Regions from separate parts of the Bacillus sp. 5RYD7K genome, predicted to be linked through region 4. Evidence: riboswitches for the same ligand, from Rfam matches in the RefSeq annotation. Region 4 holds a riboswitch; each other region holds the start of a gene.
What was found. Region 4 has a riboswitch for thiamine pyrophosphate ahead of tenA (thiaminase II). Riboswitches for the same ligand answer to the same signal wherever they lie in the genome.

Region 1 (8,238 bases), 250 kb from region 4:
CCCCGGAAAACAGACCCGGCAGTTCAAAAGCTAGCAGGGTGATCGCCGGAAGGAGCGCATTTTTCAGCGCATGTTTCCAAATGACAGTGCGCTCTTTCAACCCCTTCGCTCTCGCTGTTCTGATATAATCCTGCCTGATCACATCAAGCATCCCGGAGCGGAAATATCTTGTCAGTGAGCCGATGCCGAGCATAGATAAAATCACAACCGGAAGAATCATATGTCTGGCAGCTTCAAGCACGTACGAAAAACCAGAACTCGTGCTTCCGGTATCAACCATCCCTCCGACGGGCAATATTTTCAAATCCACTCCAAACCATTTTATAAACAGAAGGCTGATAAAAAAAGACGGGAACGCCATGGAAGCAATCACAAAAAATGTTACGATCCCGTCAAACCATGAGTATTTCCTGACAGCGGATATGACACCCGTTATCATCGCGGCAGACCATGTGACAAGCAAAGCCAAAAACGCGACAAAAAACGAATTCCAGACATATTTCTGAAGCAGTGACAGGACGTTTTCCTGATACTTCAAAGAGAATCCCAAATCTCCGCTGAGCACATTGCCGAGCCACGTCACATAACGCTGCCAAATCGGCTGATCCAGGCCGTAAAGCGCTTTTAGCTCCTTCGCCCTCTCCGGGGTCAGGTTGACATTGGAATCAATGTAATCGCCCGGCAGCATCGCGAATAAGAAAAAAATAATAAAGGACGTACCGAATAAGATCACAAGCATTTGAATGAACCGTTCTGCGGCATACCGTTTCACAAAAAGCCTCTCCCTTCCGCTGAAAGGGCAAAATACCCTGGATACCGGGTATTTTGCGCCATTGTTCTACTGAATTGACACGTTTGAGAGACTCGAACTGATTCCCGAATAATTGTCAGACTCAAGCCCTTTTATTTTTCCGCTGACCGCCCTTGCGCTCTGACGGTAATGAATCAGAATGTAAGGCGGGTTTTCCCCGAGCTCCCGGTACAGCTGGTGATAAATCTCTTTTCTTTTGCTGATATCAAGCGTGCCGGCTCCTTTCTCGATCAGCCGGTCCGCTTTCGGATTGGAATACCCCGTCACATTATTGGGATGGCCGGAAGCAAGCTTTTCCACCGTGTCATTCGGATCAAGAATCTGCGAGGTGGAAACGGCGGCAAGATCGTACTGTTTATCATTTATTTTCGCTACCTCTGTATTAAAATCCATCACTTCCGGTTTTAATGAGATTCCGATGTCCGCGTAATTTTCTTTCGCGATCGGGATGAAATCATCATCCGCTTTAGACGTGTAATAGCTGATTTCAAGCTTTTTGCCGTTTTTTTCACGCACGCCGTCTTTCCCCGTTTTCCAGCCTGCTTCATCAAGAAGCTTCTTGGCTTTTTCCGGATTAAACGTGTACGGATTGACTCCTTTGTCATCATAAGCCCACGAAACCGGAGACACCGGCACATTAGCGACTTCTCCGTAATGTTTAAAGCGGACATCGACGATTTTCTGACGGTCCAGGCCGTAAATAAGCGCTTGAGACACTTTCTTATCCTGAAAAGGCGGACGCTTATGATTCACGTACACAAGCCCGTAATCATTCACGACCGAGACGCTTATATTCGCAAAACCGAGGCTTTTTAAATGCTCAACCGTATCATCATCAGGAGAAAATGAAGCGTAATCAAGATCACCCGTTTCAAACAGCTGAAGAGAAGTTGACGGATCAATAATTTTATAAATCAGCTTTTCTGTTTTCGGTTTTCCGGAATAATAGTGTTTATTAGCCTGATAGCGTATTTCCTGTCCCGGGAGGTATTCTGTAAATTGATAAGGCCCCGCTCCGAGCGGTTTGGCATAAAGCTCTTTTAAATAGTCCAGTTTGCCGAACCGATAATTCTTTCCGTAGTAAGCTTCCGACAGCACCTGCCCGCCTAAAAGAAGCAGCGACTTCGCACTGACTTTCTCAGTCGTGATTTTAATGGTTCTGTCATCAAGGACGCGAATGCCCTCTATCGTCTTTGCTTTTCCTTCTTTATAAGCCTTGCCGCCTTTAATATAGGCCGTGGTGATATCTTCATAGCCTGCGTAAGCGGGATCATGCAGCAGTGTTAAAGTGAATGCGGCATCCTTTGCGGTGAGCGGCGAACCATCACTGAAAACGAGATTTTTTCTTAAGCGGAACGTGTAGGTAAGCTGATCTTTGGAAATAGTCCAGCTTTCAGCAAGTGCCGGTGCGGGCTTACCCGTTTTATCCAGCTTGACTAACGGTTCAAAAATAGGATCTGTCGCATTTCCATCCCAGCCGTTTTCATAAAAGTACGGCAGAAACACTCCCCCCGGCGCGGAAATCCCCGCAACAAAAGTGTCCGTTCTGGCTTTCGATTTAACGGGAAGCGCCTCCGGATGAGAAGCTTTAAATTTCTTTGTTTTGACATGGGCGATACGCGTTTCCTGTTTTTTATCCGCCGCAGAAGACGGTTCTTCTCCGGCACTCCCTAACGCGCACCCTGATAACATGAATGATACCGACAGCGCGAGTATGATGCCCGTTGTTTTCATCCTCAAAGTGTTCCCCTTCATTTTGATCGAACCCCCGCATGCTTTTCATCTATCTTTATATAAATCTGCTCCATCTGTTCCTCATTTCTCATAATCTCCCGTTTGTTTTTCTCCACAAGCAATTCGAAATTCAATGTGTGTTTTCTGTACTTTTTTCGCTTTTTACTTTTTTTGCGCACATGTGATGCCTTTTTTAACGCCACTTTTCATCCCTCCGCTTTTCATCCAATGGCTTTCACGCAAAAAAAGGCCCTTATCTGTTTACAAGATAAGAGCCTTCGGTGATCCGATCAGCCAACGTTTGGAAATATGTACTGACTATGTTAATTCATACAATCCCTACCTGTCAACTATAATTTAAAATATCGTTTCATTCCGGGGGTTTTCCTCATACACTCTCTTATTTTTCCGCATATGTTAGAAGAAATAACAGATCCCGATGAAAGAGAGTGAGAGTGTGGAAAAGACAACATTGACCGGGCGCATCGTCAGAAAAGATGACCCCGACTATAATGAAGCAAGAACCAATATCAATTTAAGCCTGCAAAGATATCCGGACATCATTGTGTTTTGCCAAAACAAACATGATGCCGTCAATGCACTGAGATGGGCGCGTGAGAATAACGTGCCTTTCCGCATCAGAGGCGGAAGACACAGCTACGAGAATTTTTCCCTGTTAAATGACGGGCTTGTCATTGATCTCAGTGAAATGAAGAAAATAAGAGTGAATAAAGATAAGCGGCTGGTCTCGATTGAAGCGGGTGCCGATTTGGGAGAAGTGTACCGGACACTCTGGCGGTACGGCTTGACTCTTCCCGCGGGAACCATTGCAAATGTGGGAATCACGGGGCTGGCGCTCGGAGGAGGAATCGGATATTTAACAAGGGCTGCCGGCCTGACTTGCGATCGTCTCCTCCAACTCGAGATGATCACAGCAGACGAAAAAGCGGGTGCTGAATTGATAACAGTCAACCGCTCAAAGCATCCTGATTTATTTTGGGCGTCTCAGGGCGGAGGCGGCGGCAACTTCGGCATTGTCACATCCATGGTGTTTAAAGCCGTGCCGATCTCGTACGTGACTGTTTTTTCTGTCACTTGGGGCTGGGATGATTTCGAAGAGGTATTTAATATGTGGCAGCGCTGGGCTCCATTTACAGATAACCGGCTTACTTCATCCATTCAGTTTTGGCCTAAAGAAGTCAACCGCATAGAAGCGCTCGGCCAATTTATCGGAACAAAAAATGAGCTGAAAGAACTGCTGGCTCCGTTAATGAAAGCGGGAAACCCGACAAGCGGCATGGTCAAGACAGTTCCGTTTATCAGAGCGGCAGCCTTTTTTAACAGCCCGGGAGGCAATGAGCCGCAAAAGATGAAGCGGTCAGGCTCCTTTATTGAAAAACCATTGTCCACACGCGCAATTTCTGCTTTAAAATACTACTTGGAGCACGCTCCGAATAAAAACGCCAGTGTCTGGCAGCAATCTCTCGGCGGGGCGGCCGGACGGATCGCTCCGGATCAAACGGCATTCTACTATCGCGACGCAATCATTGCCCAGGAATATATAACAAACTGGACATCTCCTGAAGAGGAAAGACAAAACGTCCGCTGGATCGAAGAGCTGAGAACGTCTCTTTCAAGAGAAACGATGGGGGATTACGTAAATTGGCCTGATATAGACATCAGAAACTGGCTGCGGACATATTACGGAGGAAATGTCGACCGCCTCCGCCAAGTCAAAACGAAGTATGACCCGGAAAACGTATTCCGCTTTGAGCAGAGCATTCCGCCGTTTCGCCGGTCACCGTTTTTCTAAAAAAAGATGAAGATGGTCACACTCCATCCTCATCTTTTCTTTTTTATTGATATAAATGGCTTCCCTTCTCGACAAACTCTTTTGCTTTTTCTTTTAATCCTTCATTGAGGGCGTCGTCTTCAGTCAGACCGTTTTCTTTCGCATAATCGCGAATATCCTGAGAAATTCTCATGCTGCAGAACTTCGGGCCGCACATCGAACAGAAGTGAGCCGTTTTTGCGCCTTCAGCCGGCAGCGTTTCATCGTGATATTCCATTGCTCTTTCAGGATCAAGCGACAAATGAAATTGATCGCGCCACCGGAATTCAAACCGCGCCTTAGATAGAGCGTCATCCCGGATCTGAGCACCCGGATGCCCTTTGGCAAGGTCTGCCGCATGGGCCGCGATTTTATACGTAATGACTCCCTCTCTTACATCATTACGATTCGGCAGGCCCAAATGCTCCTTCGGCGTGACATAACAAAGCATCGCCGTCCCGTACCAGCCGATCATCGCCGCGCCGATCGCCGAAGTAATATGGTCATAGCCCGGAGCGATATCAGTCGTTAATGGGCCGAGTGTATAAAAAGGCGCCTCTTTACAAATTTCCAGCTGTTTGTCCATGTTCTCTTTAATTTTATGCATCGGCACATGACCCGGTCCTTCGATCATCACTTGCACATCGTGCTTCCACGCGATTTCCGTCAATTCTCCGAGAGTCTCCAATTCCGCAAACTGCGCTTCATCATTAGCATCCGCAATCGAGCCGGGACGCAGCCCATCTCCAAGAGAAAATGCAATATCATACGTCTTCATAATTTCACAGATTTCTTCAAAGTGCGTGTACAGAAAGCTTTCCTGATGGTGAGCCAGGCACCATTGCGCCATAATCGCCCCGCCGCGGGATACGATTCCCGTCGTGCGTTTAGCCGTTAACGGGACGTAACGAAGCAATACGCCGGCATGGATGGTGAAATAATCCACGCCTTGCTCCGCCTGCTCAATCAATGTGTCTCGATAAATGTCCCACGTTAAATCCTCAGCGATGCCGTTTACTTTTTCAAGCGCCTGGTAAATCGGCACCGTCCCCACAGGTACGGGGCAATTGCGGATGATCCATTCACGTGTCGTATGAATATCTTTCCCGGTGGATAAGTCCATCATCGTATCGGCGCCCCAGCGAATCGCCCACGTCATTTTTTCAACTTCTTCTTCAATAGAAGATGTAACAGCTGAGTTGCCGATATTGGCATTGATTTTCACATGAAAATTCCTGCCGATAATCATCGGTTCACTTTCAGGATGATTAATATTTGACGGAATGATCGCCCGGCCGCTGGCTACCTCGTCTCTGACAAATTCGGGAGACACATGCTCGCGAATTGCGATAAACTCCATTTCCGGCGTAATGATGCCTTTTCTCGCATAATGCAATTGTGTCACATTTTTCCCTGCCTTGGCCCGCAGCGGTTTCCGCTGTAAACCGGGATATTCGGCGGCACGGCCCTCTTTTTTATAGCCGTTGTCCTCAGGTTTCACGGTCCGTCCGTTATATTCCTCCACATCGCCGCGCTTTGTAATCCACTTTGTGCGGAGCGGCTTCAGACCTTCATGAATTTGAATTTGTACATCCGGGTCTGTATACGGTCCGCTCGTATCATAAACACGGACCGGCGGGTTCTCCTCTTCCCCGAACGCCCCCGTTGTCGGACTAAGGCTGATTTCCCGCATCGGCACTCGTATGTCAGGCGAAGAACCCTTTACATAAACCTTTTTACTGCCTGAAAAACTCGACATAATAGAAATGTTCGCTTGCTGTACTGATTGATTTTGCATACAAATCTCTCCCTTATCCATTTGAATAACAGAACCAAGCTCAGCACCAGCACAAAAAAACCGGATTCATTGGAGAACCCGGTTTTGCAGTCAGAAAGAAACTATTATTGTTTTCCTCAACAATAATAAAACCTTTACTTCCCCACGCTGGTACGAACCAGATCAGGTCCAAAGGGTTAAGAAGCCGCCGCTTCTCTCTCAGCCCGATCAGACGGGCACCCCCAGTAACTATTAATTTCGGTTTCATCGTAACATAATTTGCATAGAAAAAAAAGTATATTATCAAGATTCAGATAACAGAGTGACTGGAAGCTCTGTTTCCCTTACGCCTTCTTCAGTATCAAAAACCCTGTAACCTTTTGCTGTTTCCCGGGAAGAGACAGACCGGAACAGCTGACCGTTTTTATAATGAAGCGCAGCGCCGTCATCAGCGGCATAGCCCTCCTGAAGTTTGTTTTCTGAAATCAGACGGTGATACACCGGCCGGCGCTCCGCTTCTCCGTCATAGTGAGGACAAAAGCTTCCATGGAAAACCCCCCGCCGCCCATTGCAATAATCTGCTTCAACGTCATCACCTCTTTTTTCTCAAGTATAACAGCTCATTAAAAAGGCGGTATTCCGTTTTGGATACCGCCTTTTTAATATTTTTCGCATTGCTATCTGAAAAATGAAAAGACACCGTATAAAATAACAGAGATCCCCGCAGCAATAAGTGCTGGAACAAGCTTCGAACGAGCATATTTCACAACATGTTCCGCTGGCAAACACGGCCCCGACCGCTAATAATAAACTGGTATGGGATCTGAACCGCCAGCGTTACCCCGAGTAAGATATAACCGCCCGCAGGCTTATCATTTTTCACAAGCCTTGGAGGATATTTTCATACAACAAAAAAGGCTTCTACATATGTAGAAGCCTTTTTATACCGGTGGCCGGGGTCGAACCGGCACTCCAGAAGGAACACGATTTTGAGTCGTGCGCGTCTGCCAATTCCGCCACACCGGCATGTAATACGTCGTGTTCAACCGACGTATATAAATATAACATGTATTTTATAAAGTGTCAACGGTTTTAGTGAAGTTTTTTTAATGGTAATGCAGTATACCCGATACAAGCAAGAAACTTATATTCATAGTCTTGACGCTTTTATTATATAAAAAAAGTGATCTGCAATATGCAAATCACTCTCATATATGTTTTGTAATATAAAAATTGATGACCAATTTAACATGTTGCGTCCTAAGTTAAATTGGTGCCGAGGGCCGGACTTGAACCGGCACGGTAGTCACCTACCGCAGGATTTTAAGTCCTGTGTGTCTGCCAATTCCACCACCCCGGCAAAAGAAAGGCGACACCCGGATTCGAACCGGGGATAAAGGTTTTGCAGACCTCTGCCTTACCACTTGGCTATGCCGCCGTAATTTGGAGCGGAAGACGGGATTCGAACCCGCGACCCCCACCTTGGCAAGGTGGTGTTCTACCACTGAACTACTTCCGCAGCATGTAAAGAACTTAATACATCTTATGCAGTTATTTCAAAAAAATGCAACTGGGCTAGCTGGATTCGAACCAACGCATGACGGAGTCAAAGTCCGTTGCCTTACCGCTTGGCTATAGCCCAATGATAATATGGGGCGATTGATGGGAATCGAACCCACGAGTGCCAGAGCCACAATCTGGTGCGTTAACCACTTCGCCACAACCGCCATAATCTAAAGATGAATAAATAATATAGTGGCAGGGGCAGTAGGAATCGAACCCACACCGGAGGTTTTGGAGACCTCTGTTCTACCGTTAAACTATGCCCCTATTTATAAAATGGTGGAGGGGGGCAGATTCGAACTGCCGAACCCTGAGGGAGCGGATTTACAGTCCGCCGCGTTTAGCCACTTCGCTACCCCTCCATCATTTAGAGTGCCGGCCAGAGGACTTGAACCCCCAACCTACTGATTACAAGTCAGTTGCTCTACCAATTGAGCTAGGCCGGCAAATGGTGGCTCGGGACGGAATCGAACCGCCGACACACGGATTTTCAGTCCGTTGCTCTACCAACTGAGCTACCGA
Region 2 (6,499 bases), 140 kb from region 4:
CCATGAGCACATCAGGTGCGTCTAAATACAGAAATCCGTTCCCGGCCAATGTTTTGGCGATGCCCAAAGGAAGAGTCCGCCGCACAAGCTGGGCATAAATTTCGGCTTCAGAAAGCGTCCGCTGAAACGAGTCCTGTTCAAGCCCTTTTATTAAGGCCAGCGCTCCGCTCACGTGCGGGGCGGCCATTGAAGTGCCCGTCAGCTTCCCGTATTTATGGTTGGGAAGGGTGGAGAGAATGTTTTCTCCGGGCGCCACGAGGTCAATTTCTTTATTTGCGTTTGAAAATTCTGACGATTTACGGGCGATTGAGACTGATCCGACGGCGATCACTTCGTTGTAAGCGGCCGGATACGACAGTTCTTCTGTCCGCTCGTCTCCGTCACCTTCATTTCCTGCTGCGCAAACGACCAGTACACCGCTTTTTACCGCATTTGTGACGGCTTCTTTCAGTTCAGGCACATCGTTCGGCCCGCCGAGTGACATGGAAATAATGTCCGCCTTTTGTTCAACGGCGTAGTTGATGCCGTTAATAATCCATTCGTATTTGCCGCTGCCGTTTTGACCGCCGAGAACTTTAACGATTAAAAGGCTCGCTTCCGGCGCAACACCTGAAATTCCGCCGTTTGAATCATTGGCGGCAATCGTTCCGGAAACATGTGTCCCGTGGCCGTTGTAATCGGAAATCGCGTCTTCTTTGCCTTCGTCATCATCGGTGAAGTTTTTTCCGCCGATAACCCGGTCTTTCAAATCAGGATGATTAATGTCGCAGCCTGTATCAAGCACCGCGATTTTAATATCCTTTCCTTTAAACCCTTTTGCCCACAATTCTGGCGCCTTAATCACTTTAATACCCTCAGGAAGCTCGTTCACATCCATGATCTGCTCATCCGTGACATAAGGAATCAACCGCATTTCACCATTCATAAAAAAGCCCTCCTTTTTTATGCTTGCGAGTGGATTCAAGGGTGTTGCTACTATTTTATGGCAGATTATGCCGTTCGGGAAGAGTCATTTGAAGCATTTTGATAAAAAAGGCGCAATCTATTGCACTAAATAATTTCAAATAATTGGATGGTTCAACGGCTTTTATTTTGATTCGGCATCAGCTGACGCTATAATTGGAAATGGGAAAGGAGAAGAGGTATGAAGATAAATGAAGCATTGTACGACTATTTTTCCGAACGGGTGGATCAAATTGCGAAAGAATGGATTGAAACGATGGAAGATTCGGATCCGAATTCGATTTACTCTTTGACAAATCCCGTCATCATAGAAGAGCTGATGGAGCAAGATAAAGAATTTTACCGGTATATTAATAAAATGTATATCATGCCGGAAAAAGAATTTTTAGAAGAGTTCGAGCGATGGGTGATTGAGCTTGCGAAAGACCAGAAGCATCTGGATACCCCGGTCCAGTATGTGGTTCGTGAATTCATGAGAAACCGGAGACTGTACATCAGTTATTATGATGCGTTTGCCGATAAACATGAATCTTCGTTTGCCGAGGGAGAAAGGAAGAGATGGGAGAATTTAATCGTTCAAGTATTTGATTTTACGATTTACACATTTGTCGATCACGCCGAATATAATTCGAAAATGCAGCTGAATGCGCAAAGAGAAATGATTTTAGAATTAAGCTCGCCGGTTATTACGCTGAGCAATCGGACGGGGCTTCTGCCGCTTGTCGGCAATATTGACACGGAACGCGCCAAATACATTCTTGAAAATACGCTGAGTACATGTGCAAACCGGCTGATTGAGCATCTGTTAATCGACTTGTCGGGCGTAGTGGTTGTCGATACAATGGTGGCGCACCAGATTTTTAAATTAATTGAGGCGCTGAACCTGATCGGCGTTTCGTCCACTTTATCCGGGATCAGGCCGGAAATTGCCCAAACCGCCGTACAGCTCGGCATTAATTTCTCGGATATTACGATTAAATCCAACCTCGCCCAGGCTCTCAATTATCATCAGTAACATACATATAAAAACAGGCTGCCGAATCACTCCGGCGGCCTGTTTTTATACAAACAACAGTGAAATGAGACAGCTTGCGCCGAATAAAAGGAGCACGAGCATGAAAAAGAACCAGTCGGCGCGGCGCACAGTAACCGTTCTGTAAAACGTGCGGTTTCGGCTCCCTGTAAAGCCTTTAGATTCCATTGCGATCGCTGTGCGTTCCGCCTTTCTGATGGCGCCTGCCAAAAGCGGGATGGTAAAGCGCCTGAAGGCAAAGAGCTTTCCTTTCAGCCCGGAATCAGATGCCGCGCCTCTGATTCTGTGCGCCTGTCTGATAATCAGGATTTCATCTTTCAGAAGAGGAAGAAACCGGAACCCGGCGATCACGCCGTAAGCAAGCTTCGGCGGGAGCTTACATTGCTGAATCAGACTGAGCATAAACAGAATCGGATCGGTTGTGAAAAGAAACATCATCGACAAAGCGGAAAAACATAAAATACGAAACGCGATAGAAATCCCGAGCGTCGCATTATCACTGTTGACGGCAATCGGTCCGAGCTTAAACAACAGATTGCTTTCGGTTGTCGGGACGTGTCCGAATACGGCGGCTGTCCATAAAGATCCGAAGGCAAGAATGACAAATGGAACCGTAAACAGCAGCCATTTTTTCAGCGGCACACGTCCCGCCAAGAGGACGCCTCCGGCAATGATAATATAAAACAAAGCAGGCGTGTACGGGTTATAAATAAACGACAGCATAATGACGCATAACAAAACAGCCGCCGCCTTAATTGACGGGTTAACAGCCTCCAGCCGCAGGTTCATTTCTCCGCCTCCTGTCGTGTTTCATCCATTCATACCGCAGCGGCAAAGCTAAATGCGCCCGCTCCGCGATTCCGATATGATCGGAAAACAATGAGTCCGGCGTTCCGCGGTACACCAGCTTCGTGCCGCAGAGCACAAGGATCGAATCGGCATAATCTGAGACGAGCTCCATATTATGTGTCACCATTAAAACAGCCGTTCCTTCCTTTTGGATCTCCTGAAGCATCAGCATGCACTCACGCGCCGTTTTTGCGTCCTGCCCGAAAGTCGGTTCATCAAGCAGCAAAACTTTCACCTGATGCATAAGCATCGTCGCGACGCTGAGCCTGCGCTTTTGTCCTTGGCTTAAAGAGAACGGATGCTGTGAGGCATAGCGTCTCAGGCCGAACCGGGTTAAGAGCTGAAGAGCTTTCTCCTTTGCGGCTTGACCGTTTTCAAAGCCGAACAAGAGCTCTTGAATGACGGAATCTGTGACAAACTGGTGTTCAGGATTTTGGAAAACATACCCCATCAGGCGCCGAAGCTCTTTTTCCGAATAGGAATCTACCGGTCTGCCGTCTATTTTGATGTCTCCGCTCACAGGGCGGATGAGCTTGGCCGCGGCGGACAGGAGCGTGGATTTTCCGGTTCCGTTAGGGCCGGCAATCGCGGTGATTGACCCTTTTTTTACGGAAAAGCTCACGTCTTGAAAAATGGTGTCCGTTCCTCTTGTGAATGACAGCCCGTGAACACTCAGCGCGTCCTCTGCCGAAAGCGCGGCGGGCCGGGGGCCGGGAAAGGGCGGTACAGGTTCTTGAAACAGTCTTTCCTTGCACAATGTAAAAGGGATGCTGACGTGCTTCTGCAATGAGATCACCCGCGGAATCGGAATGCCGAGCTGCGTCAGCTCTTCAAGTTTTGTTTCAAAGATCGCGTCGGTCTCTCCGTCCATCACCTTCTGACCCGTTCCGTCAAGGACAATCGTCCTGTCTATCCATGGCGCCCAATGATCAAGCTGATGCTCGATAACGAGAAGTCCGAAGCCTTTTTCGGCCTGCAGTTCTTTGATCAGCCGCACCAATTCCCGCACGGAATATGGATCAAGCTGTGCCGTCGGTTCGTCTAAAATAATGAGTTCCGGTTCCATCGCAATGATACAAGCGAGCGCGACCTTTTGTTTTGAACCGCCTGACAGCGAGGCGATCGTCCGTGTTTTCAGATGAGTGATTTCTAATTTTTCCAAAACGTCCTCAATAATTGAGTCCATCTCTTCTTTTGTATATTGCAAATTTTCCAGACCGAAGGCTATTTCATCTTCAACCGTCAGCATGCAAAACTGCTGATCCGGATCTTGAAACACGACGCCGATGGATCGGGCGGCGGGTTCTGACAGGTCCGAAAGATGTGTTCCGTATAAGGAAACGGTTCCCGTTTGAACTGCATCGCAGGCTTCCGGATACAGACCGTTTAAACAAAGTGCGAGCGAGCTTTTACCGCATCCGCTCGGCCCGAGCAATAAAACCCGTTCTCCTTTGCGGAGCTGAAATGACACGTCTTGAAAAACAGGCTTCTCATCCTGCTCATAAGAAAAGGTAAGACGGCGGACCGATAGAAGGGGTTCAGATGCCTGCATCTTGGTTCACCTGTTTCTTTTTCTTCTTGAATTCTTTTCCGAGCGCCATGCCGTTCAGCACCCCTGTGTAAGCCAGCGCATCACTGATTGCTTTGCCGAGAAGGCCGGCAAGAAGCGCACCTGAGACCAGGCGGATGAGAAGCATGACAACTAATAAACCCGGATTCAAAACAGAGTATCCGGAAATGAACAAGTCATAAATGAAGCTCGCAACAGAAGACCCCATACCGGATAAAAGGAGCACGGGCAGGGTATACACCCGCCAGCGTGTCGCAAAAAAGACCGCTTCTGCACCGATTCCCTGCGCGATGCCGATCAGAATCACCATCGGCCCTGACGGATTTCCGAGTAAACACTCTACAAACGCGGCGATGATTTCAGAAACAAGCGCCGCTCCCGGTTTTTGAATAATGTAGGCGGCAATCACCGAGACGATAAACCAAATACCGTAAATCGGTTCGTAGCTCATCCGGCCGAAAAACCCTGCCGCTATATTGCTTGCATGAGTTGATAATAAATAAACGACAGCGAATACAACACTGATGACGGACATGACGACAATTTCTCTCATTTTCCAATTTTTCATTGTGATCTCCTGCTTTCTTATCGGATAGTCGTATGTATGAAAGAGTTGATTTTACGAAAGACGATTGATCGTAAGTTTCATATTGCAGTGTCCTCCCCCGTTTTTTAATGAAAAATAAAAAACTGCATATCCGAGGGAATATGCAGCAGCAGAACGAAAACGCATGGAAAAAACCCTGCGCTCCGGTCAATCTGCACTTCCCCACGCTGGTATTATCCAGATCGGGTTATAAGGGATCAAAACACGCCTGCCGCATGTTTTATCTCAGCCGATAACAGCACCCCTAGTGCTTTTCCTATACAGTTTTTTATGATGACATCATCATAGTTGATCATATCTGATTTGTAAACAGCCTTTCTCTAAACAGAGTTTGGAATCGGACCGGAAGATCATTCATAAAGATAAGAAGAGCCCTTTTGATCAAAAGGAAACGGAGGACATCTATGTTTGTTCATACAGTGCAGTCTGGCGACTCGTTATTTTCCATCAGCAGAAAGTACGGATACCCTGTTGACAGCATCAGAAGCGTCAACGGGCTTGAGGAAACGAATATCGTTCCGGGGCAGGCGCTTTTAATCCCTCTTAATGAATATACGGTTCAGCCGAATGATACGTATGCCGTTATCGCAAGTAAGACTTATGTGCCGCAGATGCAGCTGATGCAGGCAAACCCGGATATTCCGCCGAACCGGCTGCGGCCGGGTTTAAAAGTGAGAATTCCGGATATCTCCAACTATTTGGCGGGAACCCTGCAATTTTACGTCATTCGGACACCTGAAGCGGACAGAGAGCTCATTAATGATTTTGCACCCTATTCATCGGCGATTTCTTTGTTTGAATATCATTTTGGCCCAAACGGAGATATCATGAATGATTTAAACGACAGAACCGCGATAGAAACCACATGGCAAAACAGAGTGCGGCCGCTTGCGGTTATCACGAATCTGACAGAAGGAGGGTTCAGCCCGGAATTAGCCCATCAAGTCCTGCAGAACCCGACGGCGAGAACGAACCTCGTCACTAATATCGTCTACCTGACCGTAAGAAAGGGATACGGCGGTGTAAATATTGATTTTGAACGGATCAGGGAAGCCGACCGGGACCTGTTTACAGGATTTCTCCGGCAGTTAAAAACCCGGCTCTCAGAGCACCAGCTCGCGCTAACGATATCGGTTCCGGCGAAAACAAATGAAGCGGTGCCGTGGCTGAGGGGATATGATTACGGCGGAATCGGAGCCGTCGTCGATTATATGTTCATCATGGCGTACGACTGGCACCACGCCGGCAGTGAGCCGGGACCCGTAGCGCCTTTGACGGAGGTCAGAGAAACCATCAATTTTGCCATCAGCAGAGTGCCGAGAAGAAAGGTGATTCTCGGTGTACCGCTGTACGGATATGATTGGGTGATTCCGTACCGCCCCGGGACGATCGGATCGGCGATCTCCAATCAGCGCGCCATGGAAACCGCCATGAAATATCAATCAGTGATCCGCTACTCTCAGAGGGATCGTTCCCC
Region 3 (8,238 bases), 390 kb from region 4:
CGGACTGGCCTGATCCGGGCGGTACCGAATTTCAGGCAGAAGTATATGATGCATCAGGCCCTGACGGGAGCCCGGGCAGCAAAATTGCCGGCCCGTTCCAAGCTGAAGCGCTTCGAAACGGAGAATGGACCAAAGTGGATCTCAGCTCAAAAGGAATCGAGGTCGGAAAGGATTTTTATCTTGTGCTCCGCCAGACGAAACCTGATCCTTATTCACCTGCCCTGTCATCTGACGACGGCAGTCCATATTCGAACAGAAACTGGCAATACCTCGACGGCAGCTGGTCAAAAGCCGATAAATCAGATGGAAACTTTATGATCAGGGCTTTAGTCGACTACGAAGCTTCCGTGCCTGACATCACGTCGCCTGATGACCGGTCATTTACAAACAAGAAGTCAATCACGGTGAAAGGAACGGCTTCACCAAGAACTGCAGTCCGCCTGACCAATAACGGTAAAACCGCCGCTGAAACGAAAGCAGATGCAGACGGCCATTTCCAGGCTGATGTCACACTGCGTAAAGATGCCAATCGGCTGACGGCGGCATCTGTGACGGACAAGGGATCAACCGATGAGTCACGCCCTGTCACGGTCATACTCGATCAGGATAAGCCGGATGTGACGATTGACAGTCCGGCAAACGGAGATAAAACAAATAAAGAAGCGGTGACTGTAAAAGGAAAAGCTTACGATAACCATCTAAAATGGGTGAAGGTGAACGGCAAAAAGGCCGAGGTGAGTGACGGCTCTTATCAAGCAAGAATCCTTTTGGAAAACGGCAGCAACGAAATCAAAGTCACGGCCTCAGACGAAGCGGGTAACAAAACAACAAAAAAGACGGTGATTGATGTCAATTATAACGCTCCCGTCATCTCCGGATTGGTTCCCGGAGCGGATAAAGAATTAAAAGCCGGAGAATCAGTGAAAATCGCTTTTTCAAGCGGGAAGAAATTAGACGCCTCATTCGTGATCCGTATGCCTCTGACAAACGCCCGGGCAGGGACTCAAAACGCGACGGAGCTTCCGCTGAGAGAAATTTCTCCGGGACGATATGAGGGTTACTGGACGGCGACTTCTTCCATCAAAGCAAGCGGAGCAAAAATTGATGTTATTGCAAGAGATGATTATGGAAATGAAACGAGACAGACAGCAAAAGGAAAACTTTATATCAATGAGTAAAACAGAGCGCTGCCGGGACACGGCAGCGCTTTTTTGGCTGAGATGGTCAATAGGAAATCAATCTCTTCGACCCTCGACAAATAAAACGGTTATCCCTTAAAAATTGTACTTTCCCCTCAACATTAATTGACAGACTTTCCCACAGAGCTTGCTTTATACTTATGAAACAAGAGAGAGAAACAGATATGTAAGACAAAAGAGGAAAGGGGTCAGATGTGAAAATCTATCTGGATGTCATTTGGCTGTTGAACTTTTGTTTTGATTCTCTTTTGCTTTTATTAACCGCCTTTATTTTAAAACGCCAGGTGAAAAAAAGAAGAGTGGCCGCCGGCGGTTGCATCGGATCAGCCATTGTGCTTCTGATGTTTACGCCTGTTTCTCCCTTTGTGGAGCATCCGGCGGGAAAAATGGCATTTTCAGTTGTCATCGTGCTTACGGCTTTTGGCTTTAAACGATTTCGGTACTTTTTTCAAAATTTGTTCGCCTTTTATTTCGCGACCTTTCTCGTCGGCGGGGGAATGATCGGCGTACATTCCCTGCTGCAGACAGAATCAATTGTAGAACACGGCGCTATGGTCACGAGCCAGACCGGCTTCGGCGACCCGATCAGCTGGATATTTGTTGTCATCGGATTTCCGGCCGTATGGTTTTTTTCGAAAAAGAGAATCGAAGACATCGAGACGAAGTCCATTCAGTACGATGAACTTGTCATGGTTCAGGCAGAATTCAGCGGGCAGACAATCCGCGCAAAAGGCCTGGTGGATTCCGGGAATCAGCTTTATGATCCGCTGACAAAAACGCCGGTCATGATCCTTCACATTGACAAATTCGCTCCGATTCTCAGTGAAAAGGAAACGGACATCATCAAATCTGCCAGTCCGCTTGAAGTGATAGAGCAGCTTGATGATTCGTTCCGTCATGCGGATAAGCTGAGGCTGATTCCATACAGGGGCGTCGGTCAGGACAATCAATTTTTACTCTGTTTAAAGCCGGATTACGTCACGATTATAACGAAAGACGAGATGATCGCATGTGAAAAATGCCTGATCGGCATCAGCGCGAAACCATTATCAGCGGATGGTGAATTTGACGGAATCGTTCACCCGAAGATGCTGACCGGGAAGGCTGTGAAGCATGTATCCTGACGAAAAGTCTGTTATTCATCATACTCAAAACGCATTGTATTTAGAAGGGGGAGGAAGATGAAAAAACTTAAGCTGCGTCTGACTTATTTATGGTATAAATGGCTGATGAAACTCGGACTGAAAAGTGATGAAGTATATTACATAGGAGGGAGCGAAGCGCTGCCGCCGCCTTTGTCTAAAGAAGAGGAGCAGGTGCTCTTATTAAAGCTGCCGAGCGGGGATCAGGCGGCGCGGGCCATCCTGATTGAGAGAAACTTACGCCTTGTCGTTTACATTGCCCGCAAATTCGAAAACACCGGCATCAATATCGAGGACTTAATCAGCATCGGCACAATCGGTTTAATCAAAGCGGTAAACACGTTTAATCCGGAAAAGAAAATCAAACTCGCAACCTACGCGTCACGATGTATTGAAAACGAAATTTTAATGTACTTGCGCCGAAACAATAAAATCCGTTCAGAGGTGTCCTTTGATGAACCGCTGAACATTGATTGGGACGGAAACGAACTGCTGCTTTCGGATGTGCTCGGCACAGATGATGATATTATTACAAAAGACATTGAAGCCAATGTGGATAAAAAACTTTTGAAAAAAGCGCTTGAGCAATTAAATGATAGAGAAAAGCAGATCATGGAACTGCGATTCGGGCTTGTCGGTGAAGAAGAAAAAACACAAAAAGATGTAGCCGACATGATGGGGATTTCACAATCTTATATCTCCCGGCTCGAAAAGCGGATTATTAAAAGACTGAGAAAAGAGTTTAACAAAATGGTGTAAAATTTTTTCCATCTGACAGTCCTTACTGCTGCAAGGATTGCCGGTGCCGGATGTTTATTTCTGTAAAATGGCGGTGCATATTTTTCCCACCCGAGGAGATACTTAACGTTGTACAGCAGCTCCTAGTGGGAGGGAAAAACGTGTCAAGAAATAAAGTCGAAATTTGCGGGGTGGATACCTCCAAATTACCGGTACTCAAGAATGAAGAGATGAGAAAGCTGTTTAAGCAATTGCAGGATGAGGGCGATGATTCAGCGAGGGAAAAGCTTGTAAACGGCAACCTGCGCCTTGTCTTAAGCGTCATTCAGAGGTTTAACAACAGAGGAGAGTATGTTGATGACTTATTTCAGGTCGGCTGCATCGGACTAATGAAATCCATTGATAATTTTGACCTAAGCCATAATGTTAAGTTTTCAACATACGCTGTACCGATGATTATCGGAGAAATCCGCAGATATTTGCGGGATAACAATCCGATCCGCGTCTCGAGGTCGCTTCGCGATATCGCATATAAAGCGCTTCAAGTAAGGGAGCGGTTAATCAGTGAGACAAGCAGGGAGCCGACAGCAGAGGAAATCGCCAAAGTTCTTGAAGTGCCCCATGAAGAAATTGTGTTTGCCCTTGACGCCATCCAAGATCCGGTATCACTGTTTGAGCCGATTTATAATGACGGCGGCGATCCGATTTACGTGATGGACCAGATCAGCGATGAGCGCAATAAGGATACACAATGGATTGAGGAGCTCGCTCTGAAAGAAGGCATGAGAAGACTGAACGAACGGGAAAAAATGATTTTGCGAAAACGCTTTTTCCAGGGGAAAACCCAAATGGAAGTCGCAGAAGAAATCGGCATATCCCAAGCTCAGGTCTCAAGGCTTGAAAAGGCAGCCATTAAACAAATGAATAAGAATATCCATCAATAACGGAGAAAGCCTTTAAACATTGTTTTAAAGGCTTTTTTCGTGCGCCGGTTTACGTTTGCGAAAAAGTGATGTATTCTAATGTGTAAAAGTTTTAAGAAAATTGAAACAAATAAACGGGGGAACTGCAATGATTTTACAGCTGGACAATGTGTCATTAAAAAGAAACGGCCAATGGATTTTGAAAGATATCAACTGGCGCGTTGAGAAAAACGAAAATTGGGTGCTGTTCGGACTGAACGGAGCCGGAAAAACAGCCTTGCTGAATATGTTATGTTCTTATTACTTTCCCACTTCAGGAGAGATGCAGGTGCTCGGCCATCAATTCGGCAAAACAGAGCTCGGTGACAGGCTCAGAAAAAAAATCGGTCTTGTTTCAGCGGGTCTTCAGCACAAATTATATGCCGCGGATTCTGCTTTTGAAATCGCCCTCAGCGGCGCGTACGCTTCAATCGGGCTTTACGAAACGCCGAGTGAACAAGTGAGGGAAAAAGCGATCGGTCTTCTGAAGGATTTAGGCGCCATCAGTTTCGCGGACAGACGGTATGAAACGTTATCTCAGGGGGAAAGGCAAAGAGCGCTGATTGCGCGGGCGCTTATGGCTGATCCGGAACTGCTGATTTTGGATGAGCCCGTGACGGGTCTCGATTTTATGGCAAGAGAGCAGCTGCTGGATACGATAACGTCGATCGCTGAAAAAGAAAATGCGCCGTCCATCCTTTATGTCACTCATCATGCTGAAGAAATTCTGCCGGTATTTGATCAGGCGCTGCTTTTAAAACAAGGCGAGGTGTTCGCTGCCGGGAAAATCAAGGACATGCTTTCTGACGAGCGGCTTACAGCGTTTTTCGATATGCCTGTCAATGTCTTATGGAACAACGGCCGTCCATTTTTAACGTGTGCAAAAGCGGCATCATCCGTCAAATAAAATCAATTCACCCTGGGGGTGCTGCTGACATGCAGCTGAGAGAGATGTTAGTCTCAACCCTTAACGGACCTGATCCGGATCATGCCGGCGGAGGGAAGCGGTGAAAAAAAGCGGAGGAAAGTCCGTTTTTACCCGTTTCATTGGATGAAACGGGTTTTTTAATACAGCAAAAGGAGAGATGTTCAATGAACCAGCTTGACATGCTGCTGCAGCAGGCGGATAAACGGCGGGGCGATTTAATACATATTGCTGAAAGGTTGATCGCCTTTCCGACACCGGCTCCGCCTGCAAGAAATACAGCAGATGCTCAGAAGTGGGTGGCCGGATTTTTAAAAGAAATGGGCTGCTCGGTCGATATGTGGGATGTGTATCCGGAAGATCCGAACGTAGTCGGTGTTTTAAAAGGGACAGATTCAAGCGGGCATCAAAGCCTGATTTTAAACGGACACATTGACGTAGCCGAAGTCAGGGATGAAGACTGGGACTCTGACCCGTTTCAGCCGCTCGTTAAAGCCGGCATGCTGATCGGAAGAGGCGCCGCTGATATGAAAGGCGGATTGGCGTGTGTTCTTTTTTCTCTGAAGCTGATCCATGATGCCGGCATTGAGCTTCCGGGCGACCTCATTGTACAGTCTGTGATCGGAGAAGAAGTCGGCGAGGCGGGGACGCTGGAATGCTGCAAACGCGGCTATCACGCGGATTTTGCGGTTGTCGCGGATACGAGCAGCCTGCATATTCAAGGGCAGGGCGGAGTCATCACCGGCTGGATAGAATTGAAAAGCAAACAAACATTTCATGACGGCATGAGGCGCAATATGATTCATGCGGGCGGAGGCACATTCGGAGCGAGCGCAATCGAAAAAATGGCGAAAATCATCACTGCCTTGGGAGAGCTGGAACGCCACTGGGCGGTAACGAAAAGCTATCCCGGCTTTTCACCAGGCACCAATACGATCAACCCCGCCGTTATTGAAGGGGGAAGGCACGCAGCGTTTGTCGCCGATGAATGCCGATTATGGATTACCGTCCACTTTTACCCGAACGAAACGCACGAACAAGCTGTGGCAGAAATCGAAGACTATATCAATCGTGTCTCTGACGGTGATCTGTGGCTCAGGGAAAACAGGCCGGTGTTCAAATGGGGCGGGTCTTCCATGATTGAAGACAGAGGAGAGGTGTTCCCGGCGCTGGAAATCGACCCGAACCATCCGGCCGTTTCTGTTCTGGCGGAATCGCACTCAGCCGTCAAACAACAGGAGCCCGTCATCGATGTTTCCCAAACCGTAACAGACGGAGGATGGCTTTATCATGCCGGGATTCCAAGCGTCATATACGGACCCGGCGATTTAAAAAACGCCCATTCCGTAAACGAAGAAGTGTCCGTCGATGAGCTGATGGACTATACGAAAATCATGCTGAGATTTATCCACACCTGGTGCAGCCGCAAAAAAGATTGCCCGATGTGACAAGGTTCAGCCCGGCCGCTCATATAATAGGAAAAAGAACGGGCAAAGGGCGTGATACAAATGATCAGCATATCTGAATTTCAAATAAAAGATGTAGTAAACGTGTCGAACGGAAAAAAACTCGGAAGCATCGGTGATATTGATATTAACGTGACAACGGGAAAAATTCAGGCGATTATTTTAGGCGGCAGCGGAAAAGTTCTCGGTTTTTTCGGAAAAGAAGAGGAAATGATCATTCCTTGGCGAAATATAGTTAAAATTGGGGAAGATGTCATCTTAGTGCGTGTAAACGAACCAAAGGGGGGAGCATAATCCTCCCTTTACTTGTAAAAAGCCGGAAATCTCAATGTTTCCGGCACATTTATTTATTTCATTTTTCAATCAGCCGCTAAACGTATGCTTAAAATTGTGTTAAAATGAGTGGGAAATTCGCTTTTTAATGTTTGTCGAAAGGTTGGATCTTCATGAATACATATCACCCGTTTAGTTTTACCACCCCCTCGGCACTCATGATAGAAGACTGGAACTGTGTGAATCAGCATAACACAAAGGTCATCGCCGGATTCACAACGAAAAACGGCGGTGTCAGCAATCCTCCGTATGAGTCATTAAATACCGGATTGCACGTCCGGGACGAAGCTCATGATGTTGTGAAAAACCGTGAAATCATAGCGTCCTTATGCGGTACTGATCTGGATTCCTGGGTATTCGCCGATCAGACACATGAAAACCGCGTCCGATGCGTGACAGCGGGAGATAAAGGAAAAGGGGCGAGAGACTATTCCTCCGCATTCCGCGGGACTGACGGGCTCTATACGAAAGATACGGATCTTTTTTTGGGCCTGTGTTTTGCAGACTGTGTGCCTTTGTATTTTTATGACCCGGTGAAATCCATAATCGGCGCTGCCCATGCCGGATGGAAGGGGACGGTCAGACAAATCGGGCGCATCATGACGGAACGCTGGGTAAACGAAGAAGGTTCCCGCTTAACAGATATTCAGGCCGTCATCGGTCCGTCCATCAGCGCGGACAGCTATACCGTCGACGACCGCGTCATCAATGAAGTCCGGGCGCTGCCGTTTTCCGCAGAATCCGCCATACGCGAAACGGAAAAAGGCCGGTATCAGCTTGATTTAAAAGAGGTCAACCGCCTTCTTCTGATACATTGCGGCATTCCGGAAGAAAACATTTCAGTCAGCGGTTTATGCACCGAACAAGAGCGTGAACTATTCTTTTCACATCGCCGCGACAAAGGAAAAACGGGACGCATGATGTCCTTTATCGGAATGAAGGAGGCATAAGTTATCTTGCGTGTTGCTGATCAATTACGACATATAAACGAAAGAATAAACGAAGCATGTAACAGATCGGGCCGAAGCCCCGAAGATGTAACCGTCATCGCGGTTACAAAATACGTATCAGCCGAAAGGGCTCAAGAGGCCGTGGATGCCGGTATTACAAGTCTGGGAGAAAACCGGGATGCCGAGCTTATCCGTAAGCAGGATGTCATCAAAGGCAGCCCCGTGTGGCACTTTATCGGCAGTCTTCAGTCCAGAAAGGTGAAGGCCGTCGTTGACCGTGTATCTTATATACATTCCTTAGACAGACTGTCATTGGCTAAAGAAATTGAAAAACGGGCGCAGCATGCGGTTCGCTGTTTTGTGCAGGTGAATACTTCGCTTGAGCCGTCTAAGCACGGTTTGAAAACAGAGGAGGTCATCCCCTTTATCAGAGAGCTTTCTGAGTTTAGAAACATTTCTGTAGAGGGCCTGATGACGATGGCTCCCCTGACAGACGATACAGAAACAATCAGAGCCTGTTTCC
Region 4 (8,238 bases):
CAGCAGACCGACCGCGGCAGGCTCTTTTAAAGTCAGGACGAACGCGCCGTTTTTTTCACGGATGCGGAGGGCTGATTTTTTTTGTTTCAGAGAAAAATCTTTTGTATCGAAGTAATGATTGATTTGCTGCTTAAAATCATCTTTTTTCATGCCGAGTGCTTCACTTAGCTTCTGAAATTCTGATTTTGTCAGCAGATTTTTGAATTCAATTTCTATTTCTTGGGTCATGACAGTCTTCCTTTCAGGACGAAAAATTGTATAATTCCCATTATCTCTTTAGAGGTTACGTTTATCAATATCGACCTTGATATGATAAAATAAATGCTGTACTTTGTTAAAAAAGGAGAACATTATGCAAAAGAGAATTGAAATTCAAAATGCATCATTAACAGAAGACGTGCTCCGCCTGAAGTGCGGAGAGGACTTAAGCGGAGCGGAACGCAAAGCCTCAGGTCAAATGCTTGTTGATTCCGATCACTTTGCTTTTGTATACATACTTGAAACAGCTGACTCTTTTGAATATGTCATTATAAAAGAACATGTATGGCCGGATCTGAAAGAGGCCTTTGACAAAAGAAAACCGGCGGTGCTGGAGGCCGGCGGCAAAACGGTTGAACTTTCAGGGCTGCATGAAGAACTCGATTATCTTATTGAAAATATTAAAGATAATGCAAACTACGGAGATATGGAAGAAAAAGTGAAAAACGTATTTCTTTAGAACAGGTTCGGAATTGGGGGATGTACGATGGATGACAAACAATGGGAGCAATTTCTAGCGCCATACCGCCAGGCTGTTGAGGAATTAAAGGTGAAGCTGAAAGGCGTCAGAACCCTTTATGAGTATGAAGATGACCACTCACCGATTGAGTTTGTGACAGGCCGCGTGAAGCCGGTGGTAAGCATACTTGAAAAAGCGAGACGGAAAAGCATACCGCTTCATCAGATTGAAACGATGCAGGATATCGCAGGACTGCGTATTATGTGCCAATTTGTCGATGATATCCAGATCGTCAAAAATATGCTGTTTGCCAGAAAAGATTTTACCGTTGTCGACAAGAGGGACTACATAGCAGAGCATAAAGAGAGCGGATACCGGTCTTACCACCTTGTCGTTTTATATCCTTTACAAACTGCGTCCGGAGAAAAGCATGTTCTTGTGGAGATACAGATTCGGACGCTTGCCATGAACTTTTGGGCAACCATTGAGCATTCACTGAATTACAAATACAGCGGGAACATTCCCGAAAAAGTAAAGCTGAGGCTGCAGCGGGCCTCGGAAGCCGCATCCCGTCTCGATGAAGAAATGTCTGAAATCCGCGGAGAGATTCAGGAAGCCCAAGCCGCGTTTTCACGAAAGAAAAAAGCGGGAGGCCACCAGTAGAAAGGAGGGGAATGGCATGAAATTTGCCGTTTCTTCAAAAGGAGACGAAGTTTCAGATACACTGAAAAGCAAAATACAGGCGTATTTACTTGATTTTGATATGACCTTGGATGAAAAAGAGCCGGAAATTGTTATTTCCGTCGGCGGTGACGGAACGCTTCTCTACGCATTCCACAGATACAGCGACCGTCTGGATAAAACGGCTTTTGTCGGGGTTCACACGGGGCATTTGGGTTTTTATGCCGATTGGGTTCCGCAGGAGATAGAAAAGCTTGTTCTTGCCATCGCCAAAACGCCGTATCATACCGTGGAATATCCCCTTCTTGAAGTGGTTGTCACTTATCATGATGAAGAGCGTGAAGAACGGTATCTGGCTTTGAATGAATGTACAATCAAAAGCATAGAAGGCAGTCTCGTCGCTGACGTTGAAATTAAAGGCCAGCTGTTTGAAACGTTCAGGGGAGACGGTTTATGTCTGTCAACGCCTTCCGGAAGCACGGCTTATAATAAAGCGTTAGGCGGCGCGATCATCCATCCTTCCATCAGAGCGATTCAGCTCGCGGAAATGGCATCCATCAACAACAGAGTGTTCAGGACTGTCGGTTCGCCGCTTTTGCTTCCCGATCATCATAACTGTGTCATCAAACCGAGAAACGACGTCGACTTCCAAGTCACAATTGATCATTTGACCTTGCTGCATAAGGATGTCAAATCTATTCTATGCCGGGTGGCAAATGAAAAAGTCAGATTTGCAAGATTCCGCCCTTTTCCGTTTTGGAAAAGAGTGCAGGACTCCTTTATCGGAAAAGGCGAATAGAAAGAGGAAACGGATTGAACAACTTTTTTATCCAAAAGAATATTTCAGCCCGGGAAGCCGGCATGACGGTAAAAGAATATACGGCGCAGCTCGGCATTTCGAAACGGCTTCTCGCTGACATCAAATTCGGCGGGGGAGATCTTCTTGTCAATGGAGAGCATGTAACCGTCCGCGCCGTATTAGCGGCAGGGGATGTGCTTAGGATTGAATTTCCAAAGGAGCATGTGAGTGAAACGCTTTTGCCTGAGCCGGTTCCGCTTGACATTCTTTATGAAGATGACCATGTGCTGGTGGTCAATAAACAGCCGTTTGTTTCCTCAATTCCATCACGGGAACACCCGTCGGAAAGCATCGCTAACGGAGTGATCAGCCATTACTTAAAAAGCGGCGTACAGTCCACGGTTCATCTCGTCACCCGTCTTGACAGGGATACGTCGGGAGCGATGCTGATCGCCAAGCATCGGCTTGCTCATTCTCTTTTGTCGGCAGCGCAGAAGAAGGGGCTTGTCAGCAGGCGGTATCTCGCTGTCGTACACGGCGTCATGCAGCAGAAAGAAGGAACGGTGGACGCGCCCATCGGCAGAAAACCCGGCAGCATTATTGAGCGGATGGTAACGCCGGAGGGACAAAAAGCGGTAACGCATTTTCAAACAGAAAAAACCGGACGTGTGTTTACGCTTGCGCAGTTGCGGCTTGAGACGGGGCGGACGCATCAAATCCGGGTGCACATGAGTTACCTCGGCCATCCGTTAGTCGGTGATACGCTGTACGGCGGAAAAAACGAGGGAATTGCACGGCAGGCGCTTCACAGTGAGCGGCTTTCATTCGTACACCCCATAACAGGAGAAACGCTCGTTTTTCTTGCTCCCGTTCCTGACGATATGAAAACATTGATCGAACATATGTAAAGCCCGAACCGTTTACCGGTTTCGGGCTTTTTTTCATGTCTGACTGCCTTGATCCTCGCGAAAGCGTGAAGCATCATAGGGCATTGAGCTTTCCACAGAGACGGTTTCATGCTCCGGAAAGCGAAAGCCTGTCAGCTGATTCCCGAAGACGCATCCTGTATCAATGTTGATTGTACGGTTGACGATCCGGGGGCGTTTTACCGGGGTATGGCCGTAAACAATCCATGCCTTACCTTCATAGGCAGCGGCCCAGTCTCTTCTGACGGGTCTGCCGTCGGGATACGTTTCACCCGTGATATCGCCGTACAACACAAATTCTTTTACCTTACGCGAGTATTTACCGATATCGTCAGCTTTTATGCCGGCGTGGGCGACAACGAGATCGCCATTATGTAAAATGTCATAAAGCGGCGCTGACTCATATAATCGGATAAATTGTCTGGAGACTTCCGTTCTGTCGGCGGGAGACAGCTCTTTCAGTTCGGCTGCCGTCGTTTCCAGTCCGTGCATCACTTTTACGGGGTTTCCTTTTAAGTAACGATACAGTTTGTTGCAATGATTTCCCGGGACATAACGGACGATGCCTTTTTCATATGCTTTTGCCACGAAACGCATCACATCTACGGATTTGGGGCCTCTGTCTGTTAAATCCCCCGCAAAGACAAGCGTTCTGTCTTCAGAATGGACGGGCATTCCGTCTTTCACTTCATATCCGAGCTTTTGCATTAACGCGATCATTTCGTCATAACATCCGTGTATATCGCTGATGATGTCATAAGCCATTCTGTCAGCCTCCCTTTTCCGGTTTTTTATTTATTATGGGACTAATTCCTTTACCTAATTACGCTGTTTTGGTACAAATTAAAAAAAGAATTTGAAGAATTAATGCCTTATCACTTTTTTTTCGCCGCCAGCCTTGTTAGAATATGCGTTATGTTTTTAAAAAAAGTAAGGTATTGCCCGCTTTAAGCGGGCTTTTATAACCCTTGTTTTAAGGAGGTATTTACAAATGGAACACACATCAGTCGCTTCTTTAGTCGTCGTTCTGATCGTCGCTTTTTTGACGCCGCTCCTTTTACATCGGTTTAAGCTCAGCATTCCGGTCGTCGTCGCGGAAATCATCATGGGGCTTATTATCGGAAAAAGCGGCCTGAATCTCGTCGTTCAGGGAGACACGTGGCTGGAGACGCTGTCTGTTCTCGGCTTTATCTTTTTAATGTTTTTAAGCGGATTGGAAATTGACTTTTCGTCATTTGAGAAAGGGAAGAAAAAACAATTCCTTCCGAACGGCAAGGAAGCACCCAATACGTTTTCTGCCGCACTGATCATATTTTTCGGCATCTTTATTTTATCATTGCTGCTGTCCTATGCCTTTGTATTAGCCGGTTTTATTCAAAACGCATTTTTAATGACGCTTATTATTTCGACAATATCACTCGGTGTGGTCGTTCCGACTTTAAAGGAAGAACGGATCATGAATTCAAATATCGGCCAGATTATTCTGCTTGTCGCCGTTATTGCGGACTTGGCTACGATGATTCTGCTCGCTTTCTTTTCTTCTCTTTACGGGGAAGACAGCGGAAATATGTGGCTTCTTTTGATTCTCTTTGCCGCGGGTGTGGTGCTGTATTTCTTCGGCAGGATCTTTAAACACCGCTCATTTGTGCAGTCGATGTCTAAAGGCACCGTCCAGATCGGCACGCGAGCCATTTTTACACTGATTATCGTGCTTGTCGCTTTATCGGAATCTCTCGGGGCGGAAAATATTCTCGGTGCATTTTTAGCAGGCGTTTTGGTATCGCTTCTGTCGCCGAATAAAGAAATGGTGGAGCAGCTGGATTCATTCGGCTACGGGTTTTTAATTCCGATCTTTTTCGTCATGGTCGGGGTAAAGCTGGACATATGGACGCTTTTCCAAGATCCGAAAACATTGACGATGATTCCGCTGCTTCTGCTGGCGCTGTTTATCAGCAAAATGTTCCCGGTGTTTTATTTAAAGAAATGGTATGACAAAAGAACCGTGTTTGCTTCGGGGTTTTTGCTGACTTCTACGCTGTCGCTTGTTATCGCGGCGGCTACGATCGGAGAAAGGCTTCACATTATCAGCGCCAATATGTCCGGCGCGCTGACTTTGGTTGCGGTTATCGCCAGCATCATCTCACCGATCGGCTTTAAAAAATTATTCAAGCGGCAAAGTGCGCCGCAGGAAAAAAAGCGCATTACATTTATCGGCGCCAACCAAATGACGCTTCCGGTGACGCTGGAGCTGCCTGATGAGGAATATGATGTGCGGGTCGTCCATGTGTATCAGGAAAATGCCGGGGAAAAGCTTGCGGAATCCGTTTTTTCTGTTGAAACGATTTCTGATTACGAGCCCGGCACGCTTGAGTCGCACGGTATTTTTAAAACGGATATTCTTGTCGTGGCGACGGGAAATGAAGATGTGAACGCTGAAATCGCCTTAATGGCGAAAGAGAAAGGGACTGAGCGTATCATCGCAAGCGTCGGCTCGGTTGAACATGAAACAAAACTGAAGGAAGAGGGCATCAGTATTTTTTCTATCCTTCTGTCTACAAAGACGCTCTTGCGCGCATTAATTGAGGCGCCGGGCGTGATGAACCTTCTGACGAATGAAGAGTCTTCGCTTTATCAGATCAATCTGGAAAACACAGCGTATGACGGCATTATTCTGCGCGAATTTCCGCTGATGGGCGATGTGATTTTCGTCCGGATTTTCAGAGGTGTGGACAGCATCGTTCCGCACGGGGACACGAGGCTGAAAACAGGAGACCGTCTCATCGTTACGGGCTCGCGCAACTACGTGTCGGAGCTGAGAAAAATCCTTGAAGCTTGACCAAATTGCATTTCGTGATAAGATAGAAGGCATAACAAGTAAATGATAATCGTATGACCACTAGGGGTGTCCTTCATAAGGGCTGAGATAAAAGTGAGACTTTTAGACCCTCATAACTTGAACAGGTTCAGACCTGCGTAGGGAAGTGGAGCGGTATTTTTTGGGTTCCTTTTATCCAGATAAATTCCAAACCACTTTTCCGATGCGGGAAAGTGGTTTTTTTATTTTATCAGGGGGGAAAACTTTATGACATTTTCTGAAGAATGCAGACTGGCGGCAGCCGAATGGTGGGACGGAAGCTTTGTTCATCCGTTTGTAACAGGGATCGGTGACGGAAGCCTGCCGTTAGATCGTTTCAGTTATTATGTGCTGCAAGATTCCTACTACTTGACGCATTTTGCAAAAGTTCAGGCGTTTGCAGCCGCATATGCCGAAGACTTGTTTACGACGGGAAGGATGGCGGGCCACGCTCAGGGCACATATGAAGCGGAAATGGCGCTGCACCGCGAATTTACGGAGCTTTTAGGGATTACAGAAGAAGAGCGTGCGGCATTTAAGCCGGCACCGACAGCCTATTCTTATACGTCTCATATGTACAGATCGGTGATGAGCGGCCGTTTTGGAGAAATTTTAGCCGCGCTTCTGCCCTGCTATTGGCTTTATTATGAAGTTGGCGAACGCTTAAAGGAATGCAAACCGGAACATCCGATTTACGAAAAATGGATCAGTACATACGGCGGAGACTGGTTCAGACAGCAGGTCGAAGAACAGATCAGCCGTTTTGACGAGATTGCTGAAAACAGCACAGAGGAAATCCGCGCGAAAATGAAAGAGAATTTTGTGATTTCAAGCTATTATGAATATCAATTTTGGGGAATGGCTTATCAAAAAGAAGGCTGGTCGGAGAAGGGCGGAAAAGAGGTGGAGTCCTTTGGAGCTGCACGCCGTAACTGATAATCGCAAACCCGTTGCCGAGCTGGCCGAGGATATTCTATCGATTCAGCGCGAAGTGAGCTTTATCCATATCCGTGAGCGGGGCAAAACAGCGGGAGAGATCATGCAGCTTTTGTCACTGTTGAAAAAAGGCGGTGCGGATAAGGACAAATTGATCATCAATGATCGGGCAGATATCGCGCTTTTTGCCAATATACAACGTGTTCAGCTTCCGTCCAGCAGCTTTTCCGTAAAGCAGGTGCGGAGCAGATTTCCCCATCTCCATATCGGACGTTCGGTTCATTCACTGCAAGAAGCCGTCCAAGCTGAAAAAGAAGATGCGGATTACGTGGTGTTCGGCCATGTGTTTGAAACGGAATGTAAACAAGGACTTGAGGCAAGAGGCATCGGCCTGCTTTCAGATATCACACGTACGCTTTCCATCCCCGTCATTGCAATCGGCGGAATGACACTGCAGACGATCGGGCTCACAAAGCAGGCGAAACCGGACGGAATTGCCGTTATGTCGGGCATTTTCTCAGCTGAAAACCCTGAGGAGGCGGCAAAACGGTATGCACGCGCGGTGAGGGGGGCTGATGATGAATAAGCACTATGATACGGCGGTTATCGGGGGCGGAATTATCGGATGCGCCATTTCTTATGAGCTGGCGAAGATGCAGCAGAACGTTGTCTTGTTTGAAGACGGAGCAATCGGCCGAAAAACGACAAGCGCTGCGGCGGGAATGCTTGGCGCTCATGCGGAATGTGAAAACCGTGATGCGTTTTTTGATTTTGCTATGCACAGCCAAAGGCTGTATGATGCGGCAGGGCAAGAGCTTGAGGAAGCCAGCGGCATTAACATCAGGCGCCATAACGGCGGAATGCTTAAATTGGCGTATACAGAAGAAGACATGACCCGTTTACGGAAGATGGATGATTTACCTTCCGTCACTTGGCTCTCAGCAGAAGAGGTTCTTGAAAAAGAGTCTTACGCTTCAAAGGACATTCTCGGCGCATATTTTATAAAAGACGATGTCCATGTCGAACCTTACTATGTTTGCAAAGCGTATGCAAAAGGGGCGCGGCGTTATGGCGCTGACATATATGAGCATACACAAGTCACTTCCGTAAAACGGATGAACGGGGAATACTGCATCACAACGTCCGGCGGGGATGTTTATGCTGACAAAGTCGCAGTTGCAAGCGGTGTATGGAGCGGCCGGTTTTTCAGCCAGCTTGGCTTGGGACAGCCTTTTTTCCCTGTGAAAGGAGAATGCCTCTCTGTGTGGAATGACGAAATCCCGCTGACCAAAACCCTTTACCATAATCAAAGTTATGTCGTTCC

Region 1: linked by a shared signal. The riboswitch ahead of thiC (phosphomethylpyrimidine synthase ThiC) and the one ahead of tenA (thiaminase II) in region 4 are both predicted to bind thiamine pyrophosphate.
Region 2: linked by a shared signal. The riboswitch ahead of ACQE26_RS17125 (ECF transporter S component) and the one ahead of tenA (thiaminase II) in region 4 are both predicted to bind thiamine pyrophosphate.
Region 3: linked by a shared signal. The riboswitch ahead of ACQE26_RS16095 (acetylornithine deacetylase) and the one ahead of tenA (thiaminase II) in region 4 are both predicted to bind thiamine pyrophosphate.

Annotation. Positions count from the first base shown of each region.
Region 1 covers NZ_CP191200.1:3,926,560-3,934,797, forward strand. The annotation lists gene ACQE26_RS19290 (ABC transporter permease) at 1-772, opposite strand, end outside; gene ACQE26_RS19295 (ABC transporter substrate-binding protein) at 839-2,566, opposite strand; gene ACQE26_RS19300 (FbpB family small basic protein) at 2,563-2,748, opposite strand; gene ACQE26_RS19305 (FAD-binding oxidoreductase) at 3,003-4,358, shown strand; gene thiC (phosphomethylpyrimidine synthase ThiC) at 4,402-6,174, opposite strand; TPP riboswitch at 6,297-6,407, opposite strand; partial or broken gene ACQE26_RS19315 (Type 1 glutamine amidotransferase-like domain-containing protein) at 6,457-6,711, opposite strand; partial or broken gene ACQE26_RS19320 (Na+/H+ antiporter NhaC family protein) at 6,831-7,000, opposite strand; tRNA gene ACQE26_RS19325 (tRNA-Leu) at 7,098-7,179, opposite strand; tRNA gene ACQE26_RS19330 (tRNA-Leu) at 7,425-7,513, opposite strand; tRNA gene ACQE26_RS19335 (tRNA-Cys) at 7,521-7,591, opposite strand; tRNA gene ACQE26_RS19340 (tRNA-Gly) at 7,598-7,672, opposite strand; tRNA gene ACQE26_RS19345 (tRNA-Gln) at 7,724-7,795, opposite strand; tRNA gene ACQE26_RS19350 (tRNA-His) at 7,805-7,880, opposite strand; tRNA gene ACQE26_RS19355 (tRNA-Trp) at 7,910-7,983, opposite strand; tRNA gene ACQE26_RS19360 (tRNA-Tyr) at 7,994-8,078, opposite strand; tRNA gene ACQE26_RS19365 (tRNA-Thr) at 8,090-8,162, opposite strand; tRNA gene ACQE26_RS19370 (tRNA-Phe) at 8,166-8,238, opposite strand, start outside.
Region 2 covers NZ_CP191200.1:3,530,580-3,537,078, reverse strand. The annotation lists gene isp (serine protease Isp) at 1-925, opposite strand, end outside; gene ACQE26_RS17140 (STAS domain-containing protein) at 1,145-1,978, shown strand; gene thiX (HMP/thiamine ABC transporter permease ThiX) at 2,024-2,785, opposite strand; gene ACQE26_RS17130 (ABC transporter ATP-binding protein) at 2,760-4,397, opposite strand; gene ACQE26_RS17125 (ECF transporter S component) at 4,384-4,983, opposite strand; TPP riboswitch at 5,165-5,278, opposite strand; gene ACQE26_RS17120 (glycosyl hydrolase family 18 protein) at 5,427-6,499, shown strand, end outside.
Region 3 covers NZ_CP191200.1:3,281,014-3,289,251, reverse strand. The annotation lists gene ACQE26_RS16120 (S8 family serine peptidase) at 1-1,178, shown strand, start outside; gene spoIIGA (sigma-E processing peptidase SpoIIGA) at 1,394-2,323, shown strand; gene sigE (RNA polymerase sporulation sigma factor SigE) at 2,381-3,100, shown strand; gene sigG (RNA polymerase sporulation sigma factor SigG) at 3,241-4,023, shown strand; gene ACQE26_RS16100 (ABC transporter ATP-binding protein) at 4,151-4,948, shown strand; TPP riboswitch at 4,953-5,061, shown strand; gene ACQE26_RS16095 (acetylornithine deacetylase) at 5,134-6,414, shown strand; gene ACQE26_RS16090 (YlmC/YmxH family sporulation protein) at 6,475-6,726, shown strand; gene pgeF (peptidoglycan editing factor PgeF) at 6,879-7,715, shown strand; gene ACQE26_RS16080 (YggS family pyridoxal phosphate-dependent enzyme) at 7,722-8,238, shown strand, end outside.
Region 4 covers NZ_CP191200.1:3,671,794-3,680,031, reverse strand. The annotation lists gene ACQE26_RS18005 (CYTH domain-containing protein) at 1-228, opposite strand, end outside; gene ACQE26_RS18000 (UPF0738 family protein) at 353-718, shown strand; gene yjbM (GTP diphosphokinase) at 746-1,381, shown strand; gene ACQE26_RS17990 (NAD kinase) at 1,398-2,198, shown strand; gene ACQE26_RS17985 (RluA family pseudouridine synthase) at 2,213-3,106, shown strand; gene prpE (bis(5'-nucleosyl)-tetraphosphatase PrpE) at 3,140-3,889, opposite strand; gene ACQE26_RS17975 (monovalent cation:proton antiporter family protein) at 4,116-5,960, shown strand; TPP riboswitch at 6,013-6,121, shown strand; gene tenA (thiaminase II) at 6,207-6,914, shown strand; gene tenI (thiazole tautomerase TenI) at 6,892-7,500, shown strand; gene thiO (glycine oxidase ThiO) at 7,493-8,238, shown strand, end outside.